Regions from separate parts of the Kitasatospora sp. NPDC048715 genome, predicted to be linked through region 2. Evidence: predicted binding sites of a transcription regulator. Region 2 holds the regulator's gene; the other holds the start of a gene.
The links. The regulator HrcA, encoded in region 2, represses chaperone genes, less so after heat shock. The targets are predictions, from matches to a motif close to TTNGCACTCNGNNNNNCNGAGTGCNAA.
Positions count from the first base shown of each region.

Region 1: a site for HrcA is predicted at 3,112-3,138, ahead of groL (chaperonin GroEL). Genes of this name have one in related genera too.

Region 1 is NZ_JBICVH010000025.1:6,573-11,791, forward strand. Features, by position in the region: gene ACGFSC_RS37370 (glucosyl-3-phosphoglycerate synthase) at 1-344, opposite strand, end outside; SAM riboswitch class I at 456-592, shown strand; gene thrC (threonine synthase) at 609-1,916, shown strand; gene ACGFSC_RS37380 (ubiquitin-like small modifier protein 1) at 1,952-2,230, shown strand; gene ACGFSC_RS37385 (cold-shock protein) at 2,768-2,971, shown strand; gene groL (chaperonin GroEL) at 3,293-4,915, shown strand; gene ACGFSC_RS37395 (hypothetical protein) at 5,072-5,219, shown strand, end outside.
Region 2 is NZ_JBICVH010000010.1:154,721-159,939, reverse strand. Features, by position in the region: gene ACGFSC_RS20185 (PDZ domain-containing protein) at 1-832, opposite strand, end outside; gene ACGFSC_RS20180 (16S rRNA (uracil(1498)-N(3))-methyltransferase) at 964-1,713, opposite strand; gene dnaJ (molecular chaperone DnaJ) at 1,789-2,928, opposite strand; gene hrcA (heat-inducible transcriptional repressor HrcA) at 3,005-4,039, opposite strand; gene htpX (zinc metalloprotease HtpX) at 4,329-5,219, shown strand, end outside.

The sequences.
Region 1 (5,219 bases), on a different contig from region 2:
TCGCGGTGCTCGACCCGGGCGCCGGCCTCGGCGGCGACGGCGGCGGTGGCGTCGGTGGAGCCCGAGTCGACGACGACGAGTTCGTCGACGAGCGGGAGGCGTTCCATCAGCTCGCGGCGGATGGTGCGGACGATGTCGCCGACGGTGGCCTCCTCGTCCAGGGCGGGGAGGACCACGCTGACGGTGCGGCCGGTGCGTTCCTTGGCGGCGAGGAGGGTGCGGACCGGCCGGTCGGCCGCGCTCCAGGAGCGGCGGCGCAGCCAGGACGCCGCCTGCGGGAGGAGCTCGGGAATCGGTTCGGCGGGCACGGAGGTCTCCTCGGCGGGGTCGGTGGGACGGGTCATCTCGCGTGGCGGACGGACCCGTTCAGGATTGACGCCTTCGGATACAGTCTTCGTACAGCGGTCGGACCTTTGCACGCCGGGGTCGCCGTTGAGCATCACCACAATTTCACAAGCTCATCCAGAGGGACTGAGGGAACGGCCCGTTGACGTCCCGGCAACCTTCCCGCGCGGCTGTCTGTCGACAGGCCCCGGCGGGACAGGTGCCAATTCCGGCCTGTGGCGCGACCGTGCCACGGGGAAGATGAGGAGAGAGGCCTCGCCATCATGGCTATCGACACCGCCGCACCCTCCCCCAGCCTTCGGCCGGGGGGACCCCCGCCCGTCGACCTCGGCCCCGCCGCCGCGCTGTCCTGTCGCGAGTGCGGCACCCGCTTCCCGCTCGGCCCCAGCTTCGCCTGCCTGGAGTGCTTCGGCCCGCTGGAGATCGCCTACGAGTTCGGCAGCGAGGGCGCCGAGGAGCTGCGCAAGCGGATCGAGGCCGGTCCGGCGTCCATCTGGCGGTACGCGCCGCTGCTGCCGGTTCCGGCCGACGTGGCGTCGAAGCCCAATCTGAACCCGGGGTGGACCCCGCTGGTGAAGGCGGACAACCTGGGCCGGGAGCTCGGTTTCACCGCCCAGCTGCACGTCAAGGACGACTCCGGGAACCCGACGCACTCGTTCAAGGACCGGGTGGTCGCCTGCGCGATCGAGGCGGCCCGGGCGTTCGGGTACACCACGCTGTCCTGCTCCTCCACCGGCAACCTGGCCGGCGCGGTGGGGGCGGCGGCGGCCCGGGCCGGGTTCCGGTCCTGCGTGTTCATCCCGCACGACCTGGAGCAGGGCAAGGTCGTCATGGCCGGGGTGTACGGCGGCGAGCTGGTCGGCATCGAGGGCAACTACGACGACGTGAACCGCTTCTGCTCGGAGCTGATCGGCGATTCGGCCGGCGAGGGCTGGGGCTTCGTCAACGTGAACCTGCGGCCGTACTACGGCGAGGGTTCCAAGACGCTGGCGTACGAGATCTGCGAGCAGCTCGGTTGGCGGCTGCCGGAGCAGATCGTGATCCCGATCGCCTCGGGCTCGCAGCTGACGAAGATCGACAAGGGCCTCCAGGAGCTGATCAGGCTCGGCCTGGTCGAGGACCGGCCGTACCGGATCTTCGGTGCCCAGGCCGAGGGCTGCTCGCCGGTGTCGGCCGCGTTCAAGGCCGGCCGGGACGTGATCAAGCCGGTCAAGCCGGACACCATCGCCAAGTCGCTGGCGATCGGCAACCCGGCCGACGGCCCGTACGTGCTGGACATCGCCCGCCGCACCGGTGGCGCGGTGGAGGACGTCACGGACGCCGAGGTCGTGGCGGCGATCCGGCTGCTGGCGCGGACCGAGGGCATCTTCGCCGAGACCGCGGGCGGGGTGACCGTCGGCGTGCTGAAGAAGCTGGTCGAGACCGGGCAGCTGGATCCGGCCAAGGAGACCGTCGCGATCAACACCGGCGACGGCCTGAAGACCCTGGACGCCGTCTCCGACGCCGGGATGACCGCCGTCATCCGCCCGACGCTGGACTCGTTCCGCGCCGCCGGCCTCGCGTCCGCCTGAACCACCCGATCGGCCCCGCCCCCGCAAGGAGAGTCATGAGCGCCAACGTCCGCATTCCCACCATCCTCCGCACCTACACCGACGGTGCCGCCGTGGTGACCGCCGAGGGTGCCACCCTGGCCGAGGTCGTCGCCGACCTGGAGAAGAACCACCCGGGCATCTCGGCCCGCATCCTGGACGACACCGGCAAGCTGCGCCGCTTCGTGAACGTCTACGTGAACGACGACGACGTGCGTTTCGCCGAGGGCCTGGCGACCGAGATCGAGGACGGCGCCGGCATCTCGATCATCCCGGCGGTGGCCGGCGGCTGCTGAGCCTTCGCGACCAACCCGCGGTCGCCCGCGCGTACGGAATTCCGTTTCCCGTATGCGCGGGCGACCGCTGGCATTCCGGCCGGAATATTTCCCGGTCGAGTCGGAGTAGAGTGTGGCTCGGTTGGGAACAGGGTTTCCCTTTCGGCCCCCGCAGTGCTCGGCCCGGGGGCGTCCGGCCGGCGGGACCGGCCCGTGAAACATGTCAGGCGGATGTCAGAATTCCCGCGGACATTTGAGTAATTCGTCCGCTATGTCCGGCGTGAAATGCCGAGATTATTCCGATTCGGCCCGTCCTGTCCCTTGACATCGAGGCGGAATTACCGGTGGCTGGCCCTGTTGCAGAGGGCGTCGATCCGGATACATTCAGCGGCGGTCGACGCAATCACCCGCTCGCCGGAAGCCGCCTGGCGTCCTGCACGGAGGGTTGCGGCGTGCACGGCTGCGCCCAGGGGGGGTTCCCCGGGCCGGCCTTCAACCAACCCGGGCCCGCGACCTGCGGGCGCGTGAAGGGCCAGCACAGCACTAGGGGAGTTCGGAATGGCTCAGGGCACCGTCAAGTGGTTCAACGCGGAGAAGGGCTACGGCTTCATCGCGGTCGACGGTGGTGCGGACGTCTTCGTCCACTACAGCGCGATCCAGATGGACGGCTACCGCACCCTCGAGGAGGGCCAGCGGGTCGAGTTCGAGATCTCTCAGGGACAGAAGGGCCCGCAGGCGGACATGGTCCGCGCCGCGGTCTGACCCCTTCCGACCCCAGGAGCTCGGCGCGGCCCTGCGGCTGGTGACCTCTCGCTTCTCGACGGGCCCGTGCGACTCGTGTCGCACGGGCCCGTCGGCGTTCCCGGGCGGCCCCGGCGGCGGCTCGCGGATTGCCGATTGGGCTTGCACTCGCCCACCCGGAGTGCTAATCATTGGCGTTAGCACTCACAGTGTGAGAGTGACAGCGGACCGGGTCGGTGAGGCCCCCGGGAGCGGAGGGAATGGACCTCCGCGCACCAGGGCCGTCCGTCGCGGGCACCCCTTGGTCCGAGCAGTCGACCGTGTCCCGGAGGACCACTTCTGATGGCCAAGATCATCGCCTTTGATGAGGAAGCTCGCCGCGGCCTTGAGCGTGGCATGAACCAGCTCGCCGACGCGGTGAAGGTCACGCTCGGCCCCAAGGGCCGCAACGTCGTGCTGGAGAAGAAGTGGGGCGCCCCCACGATCACCAACGACGGTGTCTCCATCGCCAAGGAGATCGAGCTCGAGGACCCGTACGAGAAGATCGGTGCGGAGCTCGTCAAGGAGGTCGCCAAGAAGACGGACGACGTCGCGGGTGACGGCACCACCACCGCCACCGTGCTCGCCCAGGCCCTGGTTCGCGAGGGTCTGCGCAACGTCGCCGCCGGCGCCAACCCGATGGCCCTGAAGCGCGGCATCGAGAAGGCCGTCGCCGCCGTCTCGGACCAGCTGCTGGCCCAGGCCAAGGACGTGGAGACCAAGGAGCAGATCGCCTCCACCGCCTCCATCTCGGCCGCCGACACCCAGATCGGCGAGCTGATCGCCGAGGCCATGGACAAGGTCGGCAAGGAAGGCGTCATCACCGTCGAGGAGAGCAACACCTTCGGTCTGGAGCTCGAGCTCACCGAGGGCATGCGCTTCGACAAGGGCTACATCTCCGCCTACTTCGCCACCGACCTGGAGCGCATGGAGGCGACGTTCGAGGACCCGTACATCCTCATCGCCAACTCCAAGATCGGCTCGGTCAAGGACCTGCTCCCGCTGCTGGAGAAGGTCATGCAGAGCGGCAAGCCGCTGGTCATCATCGCCGAGGACGTCGAGGGCGAGGCCCTGTCGACCCTGGTCGTGAACAAGATCCGTGGCACCTTCAAGTCCGTCGCCGTCAAGGCCCCGGGCTTCGGTGACCGCCGCAAGGCCATGCTCGGCGACATCGCCATCCTCACCGGTGGCACCGTCATCTCCGAGGAGGTCGGCCTCAAGCTGGAGAACGCCGGCATCGACCTGCTGGGCACCGCCCGCAAGGTGGTCATCACCAAGGACGAGACCACCATCGTCGACGGTGGCGGCGACAGCGAGCAGGTCGCGGGCCGCGTCAACCAGATCCGCGCCGAGATCGAGAACAGCGACTCGGACTACGACCGCGAGAAGCTCCAGGAGCGCCTCGCCAAGCTGGCCGGCGGCGTGGCCGTCATCAAGGCCGGCGCGGCCACCGAGGTGGAGCTCAAGGAGCGCAAGCACCGCATCGAGGACGCCGTCCGCAACGCCAAGGCCGCCGTCGAGGAGGGCATCGTCGCCGGTGGTGGCGTCGCCCTGCTGCAGGCCGGTGTCGCCTTCGACAAGCTGGAGCTGGACGGCGACGAGGCCACCGGTGCCAACATCGTCAAGGTCGCGCTGGAGGCCCCGATCAAGCAGATCGCGACCAACGCCGGCCTGGAGGGTGGCGTCGTGGTGGAGAAGGTGCGCAACCTCCCCGCCGGTCACGGCCTGAACGCGGCCACCAACACCTACGTCGACCTGATCGCCGAGGGCATCATCGACCCGGCCAAGGTCACCCGCTCCGCGCTGCAGAACGCCGCCTCCATCGCGGCGCTGTTCCTCACCACCGAGGCCGTCATCGCCGACAAGCCGGAGAAGGCCGCCGCGGCCGCCGGCGGCGGCATGCCGGGCGGTGACATGGACTTCTGATCCTGATCGCTTCGATCGGATCGGTTGGACCTCGTCCGTGTGGGCGGTTCCCTTCGGGGGGCCGCCCACACGGCGTTTCGGCGGTCCGGGTGTTCCGGGTGTTCCGGGTGTTCCGGGCGTTTCGGCGTTCCGGACGTGTCGACGGAGAATGGACGGATGGCTGCTGACGACATCGAGACCGCCCTGCACAACGCGCGGGCACTGATCCTGGCCGACCTCACCGCGCGGGACGTGGCGGACGCCGCCGTCGTCTCGCTGGTGGAACAGGCCGTGACGCACCGCCGCTGGTGGCTGGAGCAGTGGC
Region 2 (5,219 bases):
GCTCGACACCGTCCAGGTCGTCCAGCAGCCAGAGGTCGCCGGCCCGGTGGAGGACCACCCGGGTGCCGTCGGTGGTGGCGCCGCGGGCGTAGAAGCCGTCCGGGTCGGCGGTGTGGCGGCGCAGGTCGGTGCCGTCCGGGCCGCTGGACCACAGCTCGCCGACGCCCTCGTGGTCGGACAGGAAGGCGATCCGGCCGTCCCGCCCGCCCGGCCCGGCCACCCACAGCGGGGAGTCCAGCTGCCCGTCCAGCTCCGCGTGGACGCGGACGAACTCGTCCCGGCCCAGCCACAGCTTGCCGGCCCGCCCGCCCCGGTACCGCTTCCACCAGGCCGGGTCGCGACCGTTGACGCTGCTCAGCAGCACCCGGTCCCCGCCCGGCTCGAAGGCGAGCCCGCCGACCGGCCCGTACGGCAGCCGCTGCGGCTCGCCGCCGTCCAGCGGCACGGCGTGCGCCCAGGTGCGGCGGAAACTGGCCTCGCCCGCGGCGGTGGCGGCGATCGGGCGGCCGTCGGCGGTCCAGCCGAGCACCCGGGTCTGGTGGCTGCCCCAGTGGGTGAGCCGGCGCGACGGGCCGCCGTCCACCGGCACCACGTGCACCTCGGGCGCGCCGTCCCGGGTGGAGGTGAAGGCGAGGTGCCGCCCGTCCGGGGAGAACCTCGGGTGGTGGACCGGCAGGTGGTCCGCCGTCAGCCGCCAGGCCCGGCCGCCGTCCAGCGGGGCGAGCCAGAGGTCGTCCTCGGCGACGAAGGCGACCAGGTCGCCGTGCAGGTGGGGATGGCGCAGGTAGGCGCCCGCCGAGCTGTTCGAGGAGGTGCTCAGGGAGTCCGTCACCCGGCCAGCCTAAGCAGGTGCGCGTACGATCCGCGCCGTTTTTCCCAGACTTCCGGCGCCGCCCGCAGAGGGCTGTTACGCCCTCCCGGGAACCGCCCCGCGGGCCGCCCCGACCGCCTGCACGGCAGCCGTCACGACCAGCGGCCGGTGCGCCCGAGCAGCAGCGCGCCGGCGGCCACCCCGGCGGTCGAGGTGCGCAGCACCGAGGAGCCCAGCCGGTACGGCTTGGCGCCCGCCTCGGCGAAGGCGGCCAGCTCCTCCGGGGAGACCCCGCCCTCGGGGCCAACCACCAGCACGATGTCCCCGCCCTCCGGCAGTCCGGCGTGCGCCAGCGGCTCGGCGCCCTCCTCGTGCAGCACGGCGGCGAACGCGGCCCGCGCCAGCACCGGCGCCAGCTGCCGGGTGGTCATCGGCTCGCGGACCTCGGGGAAGCGCAGCCGGCGGGACTGCTTGCCCGCCTCCCGGGCGGTGGCCCGCCACTTGGCGAGCGCCTTGGCGCCGCGCTCGCCCTTCCACTGGGTGATGCAGCGCGAGGCGGACCACGGGATCACCACGTCCACGCCGACCTCGGTCATCGTCTCCACGGCCAGCTCGCCGCGGTCGCCCTTGGGCAGCGCCTGGACGACCACGATCCGCGGCGCGGGCTCCGGCTCCCGGCGCACGGCGGCGACCGTCACGTCGATCGCGTCCTTGCCGAGCACCTCGGCGACCGTGCCGTCCACCCCGAGTCCCAGCCCGTCGGCCAGGGTGACCGCCTCGCCCGGCTCCAGCCGCTTCACCGCGGCCGCGTGCCGCCCCTCCGGGCCGTCCAGGCGCACCACGGCCCCGGGCACGGCGGCGGCGATCCGCTCGGTCTCGACGACGAAGACGGGCGCGGTCATGACGGGGGAACCTCCAGGAGTGGGACGGGAACACGGAAGGGGTGCCGGGATCCCCCGGCACCCCTCCGCGGACGACTACCGGCCGTTGAAGGCGTCCTTCAGGCGGGAGAACAGGCCCTGCTGGCCCGGCGCGAACTGGCCGGACGGCTGCTCCTCGCCGCGCAGCACCGCGAGGCGGCGCAGCAGCTCCTCCTGCTCGGCGTCGAGCTTGGTGGGCGTCTTCACCTCGACGTGCACTATCAGGTCGCCCCGGCCGCCGCCGCGCAGGTGGGTGATGCCCCGGCCGTGCAGCGGGATCGACTGGCCGGACTGGGTGCCGGGCCGGATGTCGACCTCCTCCAGGCCGTCCAGGGTCTGCAGCGGCACCCGGGTGCCGAGCGAGGCCGCCGTCATCGGGATGGTGACGGTGCAGTGCAGGTCGTCCCCGCGCCGCTGGAAGATGGTGTGGGTGGTCTCGGCGATCTCGACGTACAGGTCGCCGGCCGGGCCGCCGCCGGGGCCGACCTCGCCCTCGCCGGCCAGCTGGATCCGGGTGCCGTTGTCGACGCCGGCCGGGATCTTGACGGTCAGGGTGCGGCGGGCGCGCACGCGGCCGTCGCCGGCGCACTCCGGGCACGGGGTCGGCACGACGGTGCCGAAGCCCTGGCACTGCGGGCAGGGGCGGGAGGTCATGACCTGGCCCAGGAAGGACCGGGTGACCTGGGAGACCTCGCCCTTGCCCCGGCACATGTCACAGGTCTGCGCCGAGGTGCCGGGGGCCGCGCCCTCGCCGCTGCAGGTGGTGCAGGTGACGGCGGTGTCGACCTGGAGTTCCTTGGTGGTGCCGAACGCGGCCTCCTCCAGGGTGATCTCCAGCCGGATCATGGCGTCCTGGCCGCGGCGGGTGCGCGAGCGCGGGCCGCGCTGGCCGGCCGCGGCGCCGAAGAAGGCGTCCATGATGTCGGAGAAGCCGAAGCCCGCCGCGCCGGCGCCGAAGCCGCCGGCACCGCCGCCGCCCGGGGACAGCGGGTCCCCGCCGAGGTCGTAGACCTGACGCTTCTGCGGGTCGGAGAGCACCTCGTAGGCGGCGTTGATCTCCTTGAACCGCTCCTGCGTCTTCGGGTCCGGGTTGACGTCCGGGTGCAGTTCGCGTGCCAGGCGCCGGAACGCCTTCTTGATCTCGTCCTGCCCCGCATCCCGTCGGACGCCGAGTACCGCGTAGTAGTCCGTGGCCACCAAATGCTCCGCTTGTTCCGCCTGTAGTAGTGCTGCGACTGGACGCCACCGTTAAAAATTCTAACGGTGGCCCTTGCTAGGACTCGGCCAGGATCTGGCCCACGTACCGTGCCACCGCTCGCACCGCCCCCATTGTGCCGGGGTAGTCCATCCGGGTCGGACCGATCACACCCAGTTTCGCCACGCTCTCGTCGCCCGAACCGTAGCCGACCGAAACGATCGAGGTGGAATTCAGCCCTTCATAGGCGTTCTCCCGCCCGATCCGGACCGTCATCGCGGCGTCCGCGGTCTCACCCAGGAGGCGGAGCAGGATGACCTGCTCCTCCAGGGCCTCCAGCACCGGCTGGATGGTGAGCGGGAAGTCGTGCCCGAAGCGGGTCAGGTTGGCCGTGCCGGCCAGCATGATCCGCTCCTCGTTCTGCTCGGCGAGCGTCTCGAACAGGGTCGCCAGGACCGTGCTGACCGTCGGCCGGTCGGCCTGCTCGAACAGCGCCGGCAGTTCCTCCAGCAGCCCCGGGACCTCCGGGAGGCGCCGGCCGGCGGCTCTCGCGTTGATCCGGGCCCGCAGGTCCGCCAGCACCGTCTCGCCGACCGAGCCCGGGCAGTCGACCATCCGCTGCTCGACCCGGCCGGTGTTGGTGATCAGTACCAGCATCACCTTGGCCGGGGCCAGCGCCACCAGCTCGATGTGCCGGACGGTGGAGCGCGTCAGCGAGGGGTACTGCACCACCGCGACCTGCCGGGTCAGCTGGGCGAGCAGCCGCACGGTGCGGGCGACCACGTCGTCCAGGTCGACCGCGCCGTCCAGGAAGTGCCGGATGGCCCGGCGCTCGGGGGCGCTCATCGGCTTGATCTCGGCGAGCTTGTCGACGAAGAGGCGGTACCCCTTGTCGGTCGGGATGCGGCCGGCGCTGGTGTGTGGCTGGTGGATGTAGCCCTCCTCCTCCAGCGCCGCCATGTCGTTGCGGACGGTCGCCGGCGAGACCCCGAGGTTGTGCCGTTCCACCAGGGCCTTGGAGCCGACCGGCTCCTCGGTGCCCACGTAGTCCTGCACGATCGCGCGGAGTACGGCGAGCTTGCGTTCGTCCAGCTGGCGGACCTCACCGGCCATGGGGCACGCACCTCCGTCTTCGCACGTTGTCCGACTGTGTCCCTCACTGCTGCGGGCCGCTCCGGGAGGCCCCCGGTCTTGGCACTCTGAACGTACGAGTGCCAGAACCGTACCTGCCAGTGTAAGGCCCGGGTCCTACGGCAGGAACGGCCCGAGGGGCGTGATCCTCCCCGCAGTTCCGGACACGGCCCGCGGGGCCCCGGCGGTTCGATCCTCCCGGCACCGGGGTGGTGCCGGGAGGCCGTCCGGGTGGCAGCATCGAAAGCGACGGCGAACGGAGGAGCAAGCGATGTCGAGCTCGGGCCAGCACACCCGTTTCGCGCCCGACCGCGGCCTGACCGGCCGCATGGTCGCGACGATGTTCGTGATCGGGTTGCTGTACGTCGGTTTCACCGGCCTGCTGATCGCGCTGCTGCGCGGCGCCTGGCCACTGATCGTCCTGATCTCCGGCGGGCTGTTCGTGGCCCAGTTCTGGTTCAGCGACAAGATCACCGAACGGGCGATGGGCGCCCGCCAGGTGTCCCCGGAACAGTTCCCCCAACTCCACGGCACCGTCGACCGGCTCTGCGCCCTGGCCGACATGCCCAAACCGCGGGTGGCGGTCGCCGACAACGACATGCCGAACGCCTTCGCCACCGGCCGCAACCCGCAGAACGCGGTGATCTGCGTGACCACCGGGCTGCTGCGCCGGCTGGAACCGGAGGAGCTGGAGGGAGTCCTCGCGCACGAGCTGTCGCACGTCGCCCACCGGGACGTCGCGGTGATGACGATCGCCGGGTTCCTCGGCGTCCTCGCCGGGGCGATGACCCGGATCGCCGTGTACGGCGGGTTCATGGGCGGCGGGCGCAACAACAACGACCAGAACGCCGCCATCCTGGCGCTGATCATCCCGCTGGTGTCGATCGTCGTCTACGCGATCAGCTTCCTGCTCACCCGGCTGCTCTCCCGCTACCGCGAACTGGCCGCCGACCGGGCCGCCGCCCAGCTCACCGGCCGGCCCAGCGCCCTGGCCTCGGCGCTCACCAAGGTGACCGGGCAGATCGCGGCCATCCCCAGCAAGGACCTGCGCCAGGCGCAGCCGTACAACGCCTTCTACTTCGCCCCCGCGCTGAGCGCCCGGGAGGCCGCCTCGCAGCTGTTCTCCACCCACCCCAGCCTGGAGAAGCGGCTGGAGCAGCTG